3 regions of the Streptosporangium sp. NPDC006007 genome follow, and region 1 is predicted to be linked to each of the others. Evidence: riboswitches for the same ligand, from Rfam matches in the RefSeq annotation. Region 1 holds a riboswitch; each other region holds the start of a gene.
What was found. Region 1 has a riboswitch for cyclic di-AMP ahead of ABZ194_RS21045 (CHAP domain-containing protein). Riboswitches for the same ligand answer to the same signal wherever they lie in the genome.
Positions count from the first base shown of each region.

Region 1 (5,448 bases):
ACTTGCCGGTGAGGTTGGACAGGTCGGCGATCCGTATCGAGCCCTCGTCGGTCTCCATCGCCATGGCGTGCGCCTTGTGGTGCGGGATCCGGTGAAACTCCTCGGCCAGCCCGATCTCGTCGAGCACCTCCAGGGTGGAGGGGTGGATGGTGTCGCCTCTGAAGTCACGGAGAAAGTCGGCGTGTTTCTCCAGCAGCGTCACCTCGACACCGGACCTGGCCAGCAGTAGCGCGAGCACGGCCCCCGCCGGGCCGCCCCCGGCGATCACACATGTGTTCCGCGTCATAATTCATCACCCATTGAAATTCTGGCACAGGAAACCCGCCGGGAGAACAGTCCTCCCGGCGATCCATTCGTTACCCGGTGCCGAGTACGCGGATGAGGCGGACCGGCCGCCTCCCCGGACTCCACCGGGCCCGGGCCGTCGGCCTTCGCCGGGCGCCCCTCAGCAGGGGGCGATCGTCCAGGAGGTCTCCACCTTGCCGCCCGGCTGGAGCACGATCAGGCCGGTGCCGGAGTTGAAGGCGTCGGGAGGACAGGTCATCGGCTCGACGGCCAGCCCCCGGTGACCCAGCCCGGTGCCGGTGCACACCTGCACCCAGGGCAGCGCGGCGGCGTCCCAGCGGAGCTCGACCCCGCCGTCCGGACCGCTCACCCGCACCCTGACCAGCCCGTCGGCGTCCGCGACGAGCCCGGTGAAGGCGTGGTCCACGGCCGTGCCGCCGACCGCCCGCGGGGTCCTGAAGTCGTACGGCGTGCCGGAGACGTCCTCCAGGGAGCGTGGCAGCAGCAGATCGTCCGTCAGCAGCACCCGTCGCGCGGGCACCCGCAGCTCGTACTCCTCGACGCTGTCGCCCGCCAGCAGCCACGGGTGCGCCCCGCAACCGTAGGGGGCGGCCTCGTCGCCGGCGTTCTCCGCGGTCAGCGTGGTGGTCAGCCCGTCGGAGGTCAGCGAGTAGAGCACCCGCAGGGCGATGGTGAACGGATAGCCGGGGGACGGGGTGATCGTGTGGGCCAGCCGTACGAAACCGTGCTCGTCCTCCACCGACAGCCACTCCACCGCCCGCCAGCCGGCCTCGGCGACCAGCCCGTGCAGGGCGTGACCCAGGCTCTCCTCGTTCACCGGCAGCCGGTGCGTCCGGCCGCCGAAGGCGTAGCGGGCGCCGCCCGCCCGGTTGGGCCAGGGGGCGAGCAGCGTGCCGCTGTAGTGCGGGATCGGCCCGCCGGCCGGCCAGCCGGTCACCAGGTCGCGCCCGCCGTGCCGGAGCACGCGCAGGGCCGCGGCCCGCTCGCTTATCTCAGCGTGCATGTCGCCGCCGCGGAGGGTGAACTGCCTGGACACGGGGGTCCTTTCGCCGGAGGAGGCCGTGGGGCGGACGCGGTGGCCGGGGCCGGCCGGGCCCGCGACCGACTCAAGGGTCGGGCGGCGGCCGCCGTTCGTCAAATGGACGCCGAAGGGGCGCGGCCCGGCAGCCGCGCCCCTTTCCGATGCGAGCCGGTCAGTCGCTGTAGACCGGGTAGCCGTAGCCGACGACCTGGGAGATCGGCCGGATCCGCTCCTCGACCCGGCCGTTGCCGGTGTTGCCCTCGATCGTGGTGATCGTGCCGTTGCCGTTGTCCTTCTTCACGAAACCGACGTGGTCGATCCCGCTGATGTCCTTGCCGCCGGCCCAGTCGAAGTAGACGACCGCGCCGGGCTTGGGAGTGGTGCCCCAGTGGTTGTTGGTCTTGAACCACTTGGCGTGGGTGACGGTGTAGGCGTCCCAGCCCATGGTGGGCCGGATGCCGGCCTTCTCGCCGACCCAGGAGACGAACATCGCGCACCAGGGGGCGTTGGCGTACGCCTGGAGGGCGCCGCCGTCGCGGGCGACCGTCTCCTGGGCGCGGGGCGACGACATGTACCAGGACTGGAACTTGGTCCCGCCGCCCCGGGAGTTCTCGCTGACGCCGATCTGCTGGGCGGCGATGTCCAGGACCTGCTGGGCGCTGACCTTCGGCAGTCGCTCGGCCTCAAGCTGGAGCGGGGTCATGGCGGCCCTGGAGGTCTCGGTGTGGGAAGGGCCGAACGGGGTGTGTCCGGGAGTGTCCGCCAGGGCGGCGGGTCCCGCGAGGACGCCGCCGGTGAGGGCGATGGATGTTCCAAGGATGACGCGGGCCAGGTGGTGCTTCCCGGGGGTGAGGAGATGCTTGGCCATGAGGGGTTTGACTCCTTGCTTCGCTTCCATACCGCTTACCGGGTTAGCTGACGGGTTCGGGCTGGGAAGTGCCCTACGGCGGATGTACGCGCCGATTCACCCCAAAAAACGTGGTTCCCCGGTTCCGCGAGGTTCGCGGATTCAGCGGCCACGCTTCCCTGGTGGAGGAATCCGCCTGGTGAAGCGTGGTCGGGCAATGTGGTGGCAATGCGCGGACCTTCGCAGGTCCAGGCGTTCGCCATGAATTCGTAGAAGCTACGCGAACCGGACAGACGATTACAAGTCCGACACATTGCTATGGCTTGGGAATACGCCTGGATCGAGCGGGCGGACCGGCCACGCTCCGAGGCTCCCCGGCCCGTGTCAATCTTCGACCACGACCCGGGAACCCCTGCGGGAGAGGCGCTCCCGTGCGCGAGGCCGGAGAGGGGGCGGTCACGGGACGGTCACGCCGCCACCCTCCCGGGCGCCGAAGGTAAATCTTTTCGCTGACCCGCGTTTTACCCGGCCGTTGACGTCCGGCCTCACCCGGCGTCAGACCCCGGCGCCGATGGACCCCATGAGCATGGGGAGCGCGCGCTCCAGGCCGCGCCGCCAGTACGGCCAGCTGTGCGTGCCGGGGCCGTAGAAGTCGACGGTGATGCTGTCGCCGTCGGCCCTGGCCCGCTCGACGAAGGTCTGCGCCTGCCGGAGCAGGGCCGTCTCACCCCGGTCCACCGCGGTTCCCGCGGGGTCGAGCGGGCCGGGGGAGCCGTCCCCGCAGGAGACGAAGAGCCGCGTGCCGCGCAGCCTCGCGGTGAGGTCCGCCGGGTTGTGCGCGGCCCACTCGGGATCCTGCGGGTCGCCCCAGAGATCGGCGGAGTCCTCGCCGTAGCGGCCGAGCAGCCGCTGGACGCCGTCGTAGCCGTCACGGGTGTGCAGCACACCGGAGAAGGAGGCCGCGGCCTGGAACAGGCCCGGGTGGCGGGCCGCGTAGGACATCGCGCCGAACCCGCCCATGGACAGCCCGGCCACCGCCCGCCGGTCCCCGGCGCCGTAGTCGCGCTCCAGGATCCGGCGGACCTCGGTGAGATGGAAGGACTCCCAGTCGGGTCCGTCCCGCCAGTCGGAGTAGAAACCGACCTCGCCACCCTCCGGCATGACCACGATCGCCGGGTAACGCGAGGCGAGCTCGGCCGCGTCCCCCTCGGTGGCCCAGGTGTCGTAGTCGGTGTGGCAGCACCCGTTGAGCAGGTACAGCACCGGCCACGGCCCTGAGCCCGGCCGCCAGCCCTCGGGCAGCAGCACCCGGGCCGTGCCCTCGCGGCCCAGCGAGGGGGAGGCGATGGTGAGCACGTGGTCGCGCTCGCCCAGGCGGTCGACCTGGACGTCCTGCCGGTTGTCGTGCGGAGAGTCTCCGGAGGAGAAGGGCATCAGCAGGGCCAGGAGCACGGCCACCACCGCTGCTCCGGCCAGTAGAAACACTCCGAGGCGTACGGCTGTGCGGTTCACACGGCCAATCCTGACGGCTCCCGGCGGTCACGGGAAGCGCCGGAGCCCGCGTGGCGGCGGCTCCGTGGCGGCGGGGCGCGTCAGGGCTGGACGAAGACCGCCACGGTGCGGGCCGGGACGTTCAGCGTGCCGGTGGCGGGATCGAAGGCCGACCGCCTCACCACCGCGTCGTCGCCGGCCACCTGGACGGGGTGGAGCGTCACCCGGGCGTCCCGCAGCGCGGCCACGGTCTGCGGCTGCGTCTCGGGGGTGGCGTTGAAGACGACGGTGATCGACCTCCAGCGCGGGTCGAGGCCCGCCGCGTCCAGGTGCATGGTCACCACTCCGGGGATCTCCGAGGCGCCGGCGGTGGGGAAGGTCAGCCGCCGCCGCACCTCGGCCAGGGAGCCGAGGGCGAAGGTGGGGGAGGAGGAGCGGATCCGGAGCAGCTCGCCGTACCGGGCCCGTGTCGCGCCGATCGCCGCGCGGCCGGGCCGGAGCGCCGGGTCGGCGAGAAGCGCACGCGCGTAAGGCCACCTGTCCTCGTTGCCCGCCCTGGGAGGCAGCCCGGCGCCGAAGCCGTTGCCCCGCGAGCAGTCCCAGAGCAGCCGGTTGAACCAGTCGCCGGAGTCGAAGGAGTTGCGATCGAGCGACTTCGAGCGGAGCCGTTCGCTGCCCGCGTGCACGAACGAGACGCCCTGCCCCAGCACCGCCGTGGCCAGCGACAGCACCTGCATCCGCACCCGGTCGGCCATCGTCGTCGCCTGTGGCAGCTTGTAGGCCAGCGCGTCGAACAGCGTCTCGTTGTCGTGGGCGTCCACATAGGTGACGGTCTCGGCGGGCGAGACGGCGTATCCGGCGGGGGAGCCGTGGTAGTCCACCTCCGAACCCCTGACCCGCCTGCCGTCGGAGGCGGTGAGGACGTAGTCGCGCAGGTTGCCGGTGAGCCCCACCTTGATCAGGTCCTGGTATCCCAGGAGACGGGCCCGCTGCTGCTCGGCCGTGCCGTTGGCCTCGGCCCCGTTGGGCGCCCCGGCCAGGCCGGAGCCGAAGCCCTGCACCCGGGGGTCGGTGTCGAAGGGGCCGCCGCCGCGCACCGCGTCGCGCAGCCGGTCGTTGAAGGTGCCGATCCCGGTGCCCGCCAGGTTGAGCTGGGTGGCCTGCTCGAAGCGGGCGTCACCGGCGACCTCGCCGAAGTTCCAGCCCTCGCCGTACAGGATGACCGACGCGCCGTCCACGCCGTCCTGTGCGAGGGTGAGCCCGTCCAGGGCCTCGCGGACCGCCAGCATGTTCGCCTTGGGATGGTGTCCCATCAGGTCGAAGCGGAAGCCGTCCACCCGGTACTCGCGGGCCCAGATGAGGACGGAGTCGACGACGAGCCTGCCCATCATCGCGTGCTCGGGCGCGGTGTTGGCGCAGCAGGTGGAGGCGGCCACCGTTCCGTCGTCGAGCAGCCGGTGGTAGTAGCCGGGCACGATGCGGTCGAGCACCGAGGTGGGGGCCTGGCCAGCGGCGTGGGTGTGGTTGTAGACCACGTCCATCACCACCCGCAGCCCGGCCCTGTTCAGCCCGGCCACCATCTCCCGGAACTCCCTGATCCGCGCGGGCCCGTCGGGATCGGAGGCGTAGGAGCCCTCGGGCGCGCTGTGGTGCAGCGGGTCGTAGCCCCAGTTGAAGGAGTCCCCGGCGGCGGTCTCCGCGACGCGGTCCTGCTGCCGCTCGGAGTCGGCCGGCATCGCGGCCAGGTCGCCCTCCGGCTCGGTCCGGTCCGCCCTCCTGTCCG
Region 1 covers NZ_JBEXUG010000028.1:18,412-23,859, forward strand. Annotated here, with positions in the region: gene ABZ194_RS21035 (FAD-dependent oxidoreductase) at 1-286, opposite strand, end outside; gene ABZ194_RS21040 (aldose 1-epimerase family protein) at 446-1,342, opposite strand; gene ABZ194_RS21045 (CHAP domain-containing protein) at 1,500-2,195, opposite strand; cyclic di-AMP (ydaO/yuaA leader) riboswitch at 2,213-2,352, opposite strand; gene ABZ194_RS21050 (alpha/beta hydrolase family protein) at 2,730-3,686, opposite strand; gene pulA (pullulanase-type alpha-1,6-glucosidase) at 3,767-5,448, opposite strand, start outside.

Region 2 (5,448 bases), on a different contig from region 1:
ACCCCTCCACCGCCAGCAGGCTGGTCAACGACGCGATCGGCGCGGGGTTCGTGGAGCGCGAGGAGTCCGAGGTGGACGCCCGGAGGGCCAGGCTGCTGCTGAGCCCGAGAGGGCTCCGGGTGCTCCAGGTGGTCGTCCGCTCCCGGCGGACCTACCTGGACGAGTTGATCGCCGACTGGGACGAGGCGGACCGCGGGCTCTTCGCCGACCTGCTCACCCGCTTCGCGGAGGCGGCCGCGGCCCGCCCACCCGACCTGGCGGCTCTCGACCGGCTGATCACCGAGGCGATCGCCGAGGAGAACACTAGTCTCCCGTGACCCCGTCGATCCGCTCGCGAATGATGTCGGCGTGGCCGTTGTGCCGGGCGTACTCCTCGATCATGTGGACCAGGATCCACCGCAGCGAGACGTCCGCACCCCTGCGTTGCCGTCTGCCCAAGGCCTCCAGGGGCAGCTCCGCGTAGAGCCCGCGGACGCCGTCGATCTCGGCGTGCCAGCGGGCGATGGCCTCCTCGGCGGAGCAGGAGCCCAGCAGGTCGAAGTCCCCATCGCGATCCTGCTCGGTGCAGTAGATCGACGGCCTGTCCTCGCCGCCGAGGATGTTGTGGAACCAGTGCTGTTCCACCTCGGTCATGTGACGGACCAGGCCCAGCAGGGAGAGTGTGGACGGCGCGCAGGGGCGGAGGGCGAGCTGCCGCTCCGACAGCCCGGCGCACTTGACGGCCAGGGTCTCCCGGTGGAAGTCCAGCCAGGAGCGCAGCATGCCGACCTCGTCGGCGACATAGGGAGGAGCAACGCGATTGTCGGTCATGATCCCCCATCCTTCCCGCGCGCACGGCCACTGTCACACCCTTTTTCTCGATCCACACCCCCCGGAAACGCTCCCGGTCCGGGCTCCACGGCGCTAGTACATCGAGATGTGGGGGTGGTCGTAGTGGTTGGCGGTGACCCCGCCCCGGTTGGACATGGCGCGCCAGCCGGAGCCCATGTTGATGCGCTGGCGCCAGATCACGTACTTGACGCCGAGCCGATCCTTGTTCTTGACCGCCCAGGCGGAGATCTCGTCGCCGAGCCTGGTGTTCTCCGCCGAGGGCATCGAGCCGCCGGTGCTCATCATGAAGTCGCAGGCGCGGCCCAGGGGGTGCTCGCCGTTGCCGCCGGTGCGGTAGCAGCCGACCTCGTGGGGGAGTTTGAAGCGTTCTTTGATGGCTTCGAGCATGATCCGGGTGCGGTCGGTGATGTTGTCGCCGCCGGTGGGGAGCTGGGGGACCCAGCTGCCGTCGGCGCGGCGGCCGGAACCCATCGGGACGAGCTGGTCGAGTTTCCGCTCGATGTCACGGATCACCCTCTCGGCGCCCTGGCGCTCGGTCTCCACGACCTTGGCCTCCACGCCGATCTGCTCGGTGAGCCGGGCCGCCTTCTCGGCGGCCTGTTTCTTGAGGTCCCGGCTCTGGGCGAAGTCCCGCAGGTAGGCGCTCCGCTGGGCGATGAGCTGTTCCATGACGACGGCGCCCTCCATGTCGGGGGCGAACAGCAGGGCGGGCAGGTCGGCGGCGCTGCTCTGATAGCGGAGCTGGGCGATGGAGTCGACCTGTTCGCTCGCCTTGGCGTAGGTCTCCTCGGCCTTGCGCAGATCGATCTGGGCGGACTCCTCGGCCAGCCGGGCCTTTCGCAGAGACTCCCGTTTGGCCGCGTAGGACTCGATGAGCTTGTCGACCTTCTTGTTCAGCCGGGCGAGTTCGGCGCGGAGCTCGGGTTCGGCAGGCTTGGGGGCGGCGCTGCCCGCGGACGCGCTGCCCAGGGTGAACGCGATGGCCGAGAGCACGGAGGCGGTCAGGGCCGCATGACGACGGGACGTGGGGGGCGAGGCCGCCACGGTTCTCCTCTCCTCACGCCTACCGGGTTAGCTGACGGGTTCGGGCTGGAGGAAGCCCTTCCACCGAAGTGGTTCACCCCAAAACGCGTGGGTCCCCGGCTCCCGGGCGAGGCGCCCCGGATTAGGCATATCGGATGTTATGTCCGATGTGTGAGGATAGTAGTGGTAAACAGATGGTCATGCGACCCCAAACCGAGACCAATCAGTGATCATTCCGTGACGGTGGATCGGAGGAGTAGCGCCGCCTCCTCGGGTAGGACGTCGTTCACGAAAGCCCCCATGGCCGACTCCGAACCCGCGAGATACTTCAGCTTGTTCGGTGCCCGGCGGATGCTGAACAGCTCCAGGTGCGCGTAGGACAGCTCCCGGCCGACGTTCACCGGTGCCTGGTGCCAGGCCGCGACGTACGGCATGGGCATGCCGAAGAGCCCGTCCAGCCGGCGCAGCACCTCTGTGTAGAGCGGCCCGAACGCCGAGCGCTCGGCCTCGTTGAGCCCGCCCAGGTCGGGAACCCGGCGATGCGGGTAGAGGTGGACCTCCACGGGCCACCGGGCCGCGGCCGGTACGAAGGCCGTCCAGTGTTCGTTCGCGGCGACCACCCGGACCTCGGCCTCCCGCTCGGCGGCCAGCACGTCGGCGAAGAGGTTGCCGCCGGTCCGCTCCCGGTGACGCTCGGCCGCGCCCAGGGAGAGCCTGGTGCGCGGGGTCACATAGGGGTAGGCGTAGATCTGGCCGTGCGGGTGGGCCAGGGTGATGCCGATCTCGGCCCCCCGGTTCTCGAAGCAGAACACCTGCTCCACGCCCGGAATCGCGGACAGCTCGGCGGTGCGGTCGATCCACGCCTCCATCACCAGGTCGATCCGGCCGGGGGAGAGCCGGGAGAAGGAGGAGTCGTGGTCGGAGGTGAAGCAGACCACCTCGCACCGGCCGATCCCCGGCCGGGCCTCGCTCATGCCGCCGATGTCCCGGTGCGGGCCCGGCTGCGCGGAGAAGGATGGGAAGCGGTTTTCGAAGACCACCACGTCGTAGGAGGCCGAGGGGATCTCCGTGGGGTGACCGGGGGTGGACGGGCAGAGCGGGCACTCGCTCGCCGGCGGGAGGAAGGTGCGCCCCTGGCGGTGCCCGGCCACCGCCACCCACTCCTCGGTGAGCGGGTCGTAGCGCAGTTCGGAGGCGGCGGGCCGGGGCGGCAGGTCTCGCCGGTCGATCGCGCTCCGATCGGCGTCGTCGTGCCGGTCGAAGTAGACGAGCTCGCGGCCGTCGGCCAGATGGGTGATCGTGCGCTTCATCGGCTCAGGGCCTCGCTTTCCTGTCGGGGTTCGGCTATGACCAGCTCGCCCACCCGCGCGGTGAGCTCCTCACGGGCCTCGTCCGCCAGGCCCGAGTCGGTGATCACGAGGTGGGCCTGGGCCAGCTCGGCGATCGTGCTGATCCCGACCGTGTCCCACTTGGTGTGATCGGCGGGCACCACCAGGCGGTGTGCGGAGGCGACCAGTTCCCGGTTGGTCTCCGCCTCAAGCAGGTTCGGGGTGGTGAACCCGGCGCGTGCGCTCATCCCGTGCACGCCGAGGAACAGGGTGTCCACGTGGAGTCCGCGGACGGCCGCCACGGCGACCGGCCCGACCAGCGCGTCGGAGGGGGTGCGGACGCCGCCGGTCAGCACGACGGTGCGGTCGGCGCGGGGAGAGCGGTGGAAGACGTCGGAGATCCGGATCGAGTTGGTGATCACGGTCAGCTCCGGCACGTCCACCAGGAAGTGGGCGAGTGTCCAGGTCGTGGTCCCGGCGGAGAGCGCGATGGCGGTGCCGGGCCGGACGAGCTCGGCCGCCTGCCGGGCGATCGCCTCCTTCTCCGGCTGCTGGCGCACCGACTTGGCGGCGAACCCGGGCTCCTCGGTCGAGCCCGGCCCGGCGTTGGTGGCCCCGCCGTGAACCTTCTCCACCAGTCCGCGCCCGGCCAGCACCTCAAGATCCCTGCGGATCGTCATGTCGGACACGCCGAGCTCGCGGACGAGGTCGGCGACCCTGACGCCGCCCCTGCTGCGCACCCGCTCCAGAATCGCCTGCTGCCGCTGCTGGGCAAGCATTGATCCACCCCTTAATCAAACATATTCCCCCAAATTACCACAGTAGGTCCAGGGGTGCCTGTTGAATCCTGGTGATTAGCCGGTTACAGCAGGGTGAGTTCGACCTGGATGTTCGCCCTCGCCGACGCCTCCACATCGGTGATGTGGAAGATCGCCGGAAGGTCGAGCAGCGCGCGCAGCACGGCGGCCCGGCCCCTCCGGAACGCCTCGTCCGGGACGAAGGAGTACTCCTCGCGCACCGCCGCCGCATACGCCGCGTACACCTCGGGCGGGGAGGCCAGGATCGCCAGGTCGGCGTCGCACAGCACGGCCCCGTCCACGTCGCCGGGCGCCGGGTCGTGGGTGCGGGTCAGCCGGACCAGCCGGGCCACCGTGGCCACCGCCTCGGCGGCCAGTCCCAGCTCGGGCAGCGCGCGCTCGGCCAGCCGGGCACTGCGCTCCTCGTTGTCGCCACGTCGCGGGTCGTAGACGGCGTCGTGGAACCAGGCCGCGAACCGTACGAGATCCGGGTGCGCGGCGTTTCCGGCCAGCGCGTCAACCTGGGCCAGTACGGCCCGCAGGTGGGTGGCCGTGTGATACCTGCGGTGCGGCTCGCCGTACCGGATGATCAGACCCCGGCCGAGGTGGTCGGCCCCGGGGCCTGTCAGGGAGCGCCAGAGGTCCATCAGCTTCGCGTCCATGCGACGGAGCCTAAAACCACGGCCACCGGCCGCACGGGCGACCCAGGAGATCTTCCAGGGGAACCGGCGGGCGGCTCCGGCCGGTCCGGAGCCGCCCGCCGGTCGAGCGGGTCGTCGGGCGGGCCGGCGCGAAAACGCCCCCCGGCCGTGTAGATCATCGGATGGGCCGGGGGAACACGGCACCCGGCCGTACGGATCATTGCTCAGATCTTGCCCGGTGGGTCTTGTACGGCAGGCGCTCAGGGAGGAACGTGGAGCCGGACCCGCTCTCCGCGAGGGTCCGGTGAGAGGGGTGGCCGGTATGGGCAGGCGGGCGCGTAAGAGCAAGGCGCGTAAGAAGCGCAGGGCCAACCACGGTAAGCGGCCGACTGGGCGTTGAGCTCCCGGGTGCCGGACGGGAGGCGGCGGGCGGCCCGCGCCTCCGTCGTGTGAGCGGCGCACCTGGGGTGGACGACGGCGTCTCGGGCCGGGGCCGCCCTGTCCGGCGGAGCCTCAGCCGCGACGGCCCCAGGAGGCGAGCAACCGGGTCTGGGCGTCGGTGTCGGAGGACACCCGTCGCCGCTCCCCCGTCACCCCGGCCTGACGGTAATCGTTCTCCGTGCCGGCGAACCACGCCGCGCAGGCCCCGACAAGTTCGGGGTCGAGCCGTTCGTCGGCGCCGATCGCGCGGGCGAGGTCCCAGGTGTGGATGAGGGCGTCGGCGAACAACTCGGTGACGTACTCCCCGCCGGGCACATCCCCGAACGACAGGCGCACCATGCGGGTCAGCGCGCCGTTCTCACCCGCCGCCTGGACGGCGGCCACGGC
Region 2 covers NZ_JBEXUG010000031.1:17,722-23,169, reverse strand. Annotated here, with positions in the region: gene ABZ194_RS22190 (MarR family winged helix-turn-helix transcriptional regulator) at 1-317, shown strand, start outside; gene ABZ194_RS22185 (DinB family protein) at 304-810, opposite strand; gene ABZ194_RS22180 (hypothetical protein) at 904-1,875, opposite strand; cyclic di-AMP (ydaO/yuaA leader) riboswitch at 1,878-2,013, opposite strand; gene galT (galactose-1-phosphate uridylyltransferase) at 2,085-3,164, opposite strand; gene ABZ194_RS22170 (DeoR/GlpR family DNA-binding transcription regulator) at 3,161-3,961, opposite strand; gene ABZ194_RS22165 (metal-dependent phosphohydrolase) at 4,045-4,641, opposite strand; gene ABZ194_RS22160 (TIGR03086 family metal-binding protein) at 5,134-5,448, opposite strand, start outside.
Region 2: linked by a shared signal. The riboswitch ahead of ABZ194_RS22180 (hypothetical protein) and the one ahead of ABZ194_RS21045 (CHAP domain-containing protein) in region 1 are both predicted to bind cyclic di-AMP.

Region 3 (5,448 bases), on a different contig from region 1:
CCGGCCCCCGCTGAGCCGACGCCCCTCGGAGTCCCCGGAGCCCCCGGAGGCCCCCGGCTCTCCGGGGGTCTCCGGCGTAAACGACCGAGGCGCGAAAGGCCGCCGTTCCGCCCGTCGGGGCCGCGCCTGCCTGGAGGGGGCCGTACGGCGGGGTGGTGTCTCCTCGCCTCGCCGCCGCAGGTGTCCGGCCTGTGACACCGGCATGCCGTTCGTTTTTACCCACTGTGGGGGAGAACTGTCGCTCGGGACGCTTGACACGTCAAAATTGATCCGTGGTCAGGATCGGATCGGCAGGGATGAGCGATTGTGAGCGTGGGCAACTTCCCCCAGTGCTGGGCCAGCTGTTCACCGGCGGCGGTGACGGGCGGGTGCTCTCGATCGAGTTGCCGCCGGGTGACGTGGTCTGGCCCGATCCCGGCTACTCACAGTTCTCGCTCGACCACCGTCCGGCGTTCTGGCTGAGTGACACGGTGGTCTCCGGTGACCTCTGGGCCGGGCTGCGGGCCGAGCACGGGCGTTCGGGCCTCTGGCCGGTGCTGCTGGAGGACTCCGTTCAGCCGTGGTCGGCGGGACAGATCGCCCCGGACGCGGTGGCCGAGATCGACAACTACCATGCCGCCGCGTTCATGGCCGAGGTCTGGGCGGACTGGGTCCAGAAGGCCGATGCCGGGCAACTGGAGCTGCTCGACCCGTTCGGTCCCGGGTGTCCGGGGCCGGCTCCGTCGGGTGAGCTCGCCGCCGACCCCGGCGCGGTCGCCGACTGGTACGCCGGGGTGATCGCCGAGCGCCGGACCCCGCTCGGGCTGGTCGCGGCCGACCGGGGTGCCGACGCGCTGGCCGTCATGGGGTGGCAGGGGGCGCTGAACCACAACGAGTGGATGGTCCCGCTGGCGGCCGTGGTGCGCAGCTGGGAGGATCGGTTCGGGGCGCGGCTGGTCGGCATGGGGTTCAACACCCTGGACCTGAGCGTCGCCGCGCCTCCGGTCACCCCGGAGCACGCCCTGCACGTCGCCGCCGAGCACTGGACGTTCTGTCCCGACAGCGTCATCTACAGCGCCGGGACGCTGATCGACTACGCCGAGCAGATCAGGGGGAGGAACGCCTGGTCCTTCTGGTGGGACTGACCGTCCAGGTCGCGGAGGCGGGACGGGCCGCACGGGTGAGGGGCGGGTCGCACGGGTGAGGGCGCGGACCCGGCCGATTGGGCTCTCCGTGGATCCGCGGGCATATGCCGGGGCAGACGGCGTCGTTGTGAGAAGGATCGGCGCACCGGCTGGGGGCAGGGGCCGCGACAATCGAGCGACTTGTTCGTCAAGTCTGTCCTCTTCGGGGATTAAGGGGAAGAAGTCGCAGGTCAGGCGGGCGATGACGATAAGATCATTAGGTAGGTCCCCTAACGGTTCCGCCGGGCCTGACAGCGTGGAGTGAGGATGGTCAAGGCCTGGCCAATGGCTCTTTCTTGGCCGTTGAAGGTAGATCTTCTGGGGTTTTCATGGCTTTTGTTTTGCTTTGTCCCCATCTGGTAGGTAGTGTCCTAGTCGTTATCGGTCGGCGACTTGCCCTTCAGGAGAAGGAGCGGCCAACCGACGTCGAATCCCGAAGGCCCCCAGGGGGCCGCGGGAACCGGGGACCCACTTCGTGGGGTGAATCCGCCGCAGGTCTGCGGCGGTAGGGCAACTCCAGCGCCCGAACCCGTCAGCTAACCCGGTAGACGAGATGGAGAGGAGATCCCCTTCATGGATCGCTGTATCGCCTTCGTCCCGGTGCCGCCTACCGTGTTCGTGCCGATCATCTAAGACTTCCTCGCCGCGTCCGATCGCGGCACCACCTCGCATCGCGCCTCGCGTAGCGTCCGGCCCCTCCGGCTACGCCTTCTCTTCTCCGTGAGCGCGTACGCGTATACGCCCGTGCCTTCCTTGACCTCTTGCGCGGGCTGCCCTGTTCCCTCGCGAAAGAGTCTGCCTCCTATGCGTTTTTCCCCTCGTCTGCGCCATCACGTGTTCGCCGCCACCGTCCTGGGTGCGAGCATCCTCACCTCCGCCGGCGTCGTCTCGGCGCTCCCTGCCTCGGCCGACACCGGCTCCTCCGCCTCCGCCGACTCCGAGACCATCCTGCTCAAGGGCTCGACCAAGGCCTCCTACTTCTGGGACGACTCCTCAGGCCGCGCCGGGGACACCGGCCTGCCCGCGAGCGGCAAGCCCATGCAGAAGGGCATGATCGCGAGCCCGAGCTGGCCGCTGTTCACCGAGGGCTATGTCGTCTACAAGGGCAAGAAGGCCAAGTTCTTCGTCGGCGACCGAGGCCCCGGTATTCCCTCCAACAACGGTGTCATGATCGACCTTGACGCCAAGAGCTTCGCCGACCTGACCGGCGGCACGTTCAACTCCAGCACGCTGGGTGTGGACGGCGTCGGCGGCATGGGCCACATCAAGGTCGACTACGTCGTCACCAAGTGGGGCAACGGCGTGGGCAAGAAGAACCACCCTGTGGCGTTCGCCAGCGGCGCCTGGAAGGTCATGGACTCCAACCCGGCCGAGCCGCCGAAGGTCGTCCTCGCCGACCCGGCGCAGCCGGGGAGGGACCGGGAGGCAGGGAAGGCCGACGTCGCCGGCGCACCCGGGATCCTCATGCCCAACGGCGGCGCCGCCCCCGCGGCTCTCGCGCCGAAGGGCTTCCGGGACCTGAGCGGGTCACAGACCGCCCCCATCACCTCCGGTTCCGCCAACGCGCTGGCCGGTGCGGCGGGACTGGCCGCCGTGGGCGGCGCAACCTTCCTGATCGCCGGTCGTCTCAGCCGGTAGATCACGGAGCACCGCGCGCCCCGGTGGATCACGGACCGTCGCGCCCCGGTGGACCATGGGGCGCCGCAGCCGGTGGATCGTGAGGCGCCTCACTCCGGTGGATCACCGGTCGTCCCGCCCCGGTGGGCCGCCGGCGAACGGAGTCGAGATCGCCGGGGCCCGCCGTACCGGAGGGTCAGATCTCCAGCTTCTCCTCGATGGCGCGCAGGCTGTGCCGTGCGAGCGCGAGGTTGGCCCTGACCCGGTCGAGGGCCATGTAGAGGAAGAGCCCCTTGCCGCCGCGGCCGGTGACCGGGCGGATCACGTGATACTGGTTGGTGAGCGTGATGAGGATGTCCTCGATGCCGTCCTTGATGCCCAGCGACTCCATGGTGCGCATCTTCGCCCTGACGACCTCGGTGTTACCCGCCGCCGCCACCTGGAGGTCGAGCTCCTTGGAGCCGCCGAGCGCCCCCAGGGCCATGCCGCTGTTGTAGTCCACGACCACCGCGCCGACGGCGCCGTCGATCGCCATCATCTCCTTGAGAGAGATGTCCATATTGCCCATTTCTGCCTCCGGTTATTGAGTGGTCCATGTGCGGGAAGTGATGGCGGCCAGGTTCGCCGCCGTCTTGCGGCCTTCCAGTCGCAGCAGCCCGAGGTTGGCTCCCGGGCGGGCGAGGACTGTAAGGACGATCTTGGGGCCGGCCGCGTAGAGGGCCGTGTAACCGTGGGTGCCGGAGATCAGGGTCTCCTCGAAGGCGCCCTTGCCGGCCAGGCCCGTCATCCGGCGGCTGAGGGCCAGCAGGGCCGACGAGAGCGCCCCGATCTGGTCGGCGGCACCGTTCACGTCGCTGGCTATCGGCAGACCGTCCACGCTGCACGCGATGCTTCCTTCCACGTCGGGGATCCGCTCGCGTAGCAGCGTCATCTCCCGGCGCACCTCATCACGTAGTTCCACGGGAATCCTCCTTCCGGTCCGCCTCAGCGTCCGCAGCCTTATCGGCATCGGGCCGAGCTCACGTGAGTGCCTCCAATGCGTTCCTGAGCCGGACGAGCAGGTTCACGTCGGTGGGGTCTCCCGTCGCCGGGGGAAGCCAGGGGGGTGTCTCGGCGGCGCCGGTCCAGCCCTCCCCCCAGCCGGCCCCGTTCCCCCATCCCGGCTCGTCCGCTCCGTCCGGCACGGCGTCTCGCCTCCTGGCGGTGCAGGCGGTGCGTCTGGGCAGTCCGTCCGCCGACGCGCCGGGCAGTACGGCGGCCACCGCGGCGAGGGCGGCACCGGGTTCGGCGGCGGGCCCGGTGACGGGTGCGGCGGGAAGCTCGCCCCTGGGCAGGCGGAGCAGCCCGGCCGCGGCCAGCTGCCGTACGGCCAGCAGCACCGAGTAGGCCGGTCGGCCGAGCCTGTGGGCCAGGTCGGCGGGGGTCGCCGTGGCATCGGCTCCCACCACCACCTCCCACTGCAGTGAGGTCAGCACCACCCCATGGGCCGGGACGCGTCGTACGGGAACGACCGGAAGCGCGTCCAACTCGCTGGACGGCCAGACCTGGTTCAACTGCGCTCTCCTTCGCTTGCACTCCCGGAACAGTCCGGTCACGTCGAAGTGCCACTGGGCGCCGAGCCAGTGCCGCTCTCCCAGCTGGAAGGCGGACCGGCACGCCGTGGCGTCGGACAGGAAGTACGCGGCGTCGAGCACCGCGCCCAGTACGCACAGCTCCAGCTCGCCCCTGGTGAGCACGCCCTGGCGGATCAGCCGCAGGCCGCCGGGGCGGTCGTCGGTGGCGGCCCGCACGGCCTGGCGTACGGCATGGGCGGAGACCCGGCCTGAGGAGGTCAGCAGGTCCTCCAGCGGCGGGGCGGCCGGGCTCTCGGCGTAGGTCACGCACCCGTCCGTGAGATAGAACGTTCCTGTCCCGTCCAGGCGGAGTGCGCCGGTGACGTGATCGCCCGCGAGCCCGCTGAGTACGTTCTCCACAGTCGGCACGGTTTCACGTTGTTATCAGTCGGCCGGAAAGGGCCTGAAGGTGGTGACGTGCCAGGGCCAGGTTGGCGCGTTGGGAATCGAGCCGCAGGTAAATCACCAGCGGACCGTCAAATACCGTTTCGAGTGGCTTTAATAAATGGTGTCCGTCGTCGGTGGTGATGATGACATCGCGGATCCGGACGGTCCCGCCGGACGAGGCCGAGGCGAGTCCGTCCACGGTCGCCCTGAGGGTCTCGCTCAGCCCCGCGGCGGATCGTTCCACGTCGACGCGGCTGCTCCCGCCACGGGTCGCCACCGCCGTCCCACTGGTCTGATCGATCAGGATCACGTCCAGCGCGCCGGGGATAGCCATGACCTCAGCCAGGCAGTCTTCGATTCCGAGCACGGGCTCTCCCTCGCCAGCGACTTCACAGCGTCGCTCGGTTAGCGTAGGGATACCACTTTGAATCCGGGAGTGTTAGACAAAAGTGAGATATGTAGGGGGAGAGGATCCGTTGCCTGGGTAGAAGATTACCCCTCCCGAGTGGGAGGTCTCTTCTTAGGCTTAGGTGATTAATGCATTTTCGTCCCGCCGAAAAGCGGTGACATGCTTCACGGGTGACCCCACGGAGGCGGCCGGCTCAGTTCTCGCGGCGGGGGAGGCGGGGAGGGGTCAGGGCTCGCAGCGCCACCGCGGAGAGCTCTTC
Region 3 covers NZ_JBEXUG010000004.1:181,970-187,417, forward strand. Annotated here, with positions in the region: gene ABZ194_RS05205 (Coagulation factor 5/8 type domain-containing protein) at 1-14, shown strand, start outside; gene ABZ194_RS05210 (DUF4253 domain-containing protein) at 330-1,124, shown strand; cyclic di-AMP (ydaO/yuaA leader) riboswitch at 1,578-1,729, shown strand; gene ABZ194_RS05215 (hypothetical protein) at 1,968-2,801, shown strand; gene ABZ194_RS05220 (hypothetical protein) at 2,977-3,348, opposite strand; gene ABZ194_RS05225 (roadblock/LC7 domain-containing protein) at 3,361-3,741, opposite strand; gene ABZ194_RS05230 (hypothetical protein) at 3,800-4,762, opposite strand; gene ABZ194_RS05235 (roadblock/LC7 domain-containing protein) at 4,767-5,147, opposite strand; gene ABZ194_RS05240 (class II aldolase/adducin family protein) at 5,383-5,448, opposite strand, start outside.
Region 3: linked by a shared signal. The riboswitch ahead of ABZ194_RS05215 (hypothetical protein) and the one ahead of ABZ194_RS21045 (CHAP domain-containing protein) in region 1 are both predicted to bind cyclic di-AMP.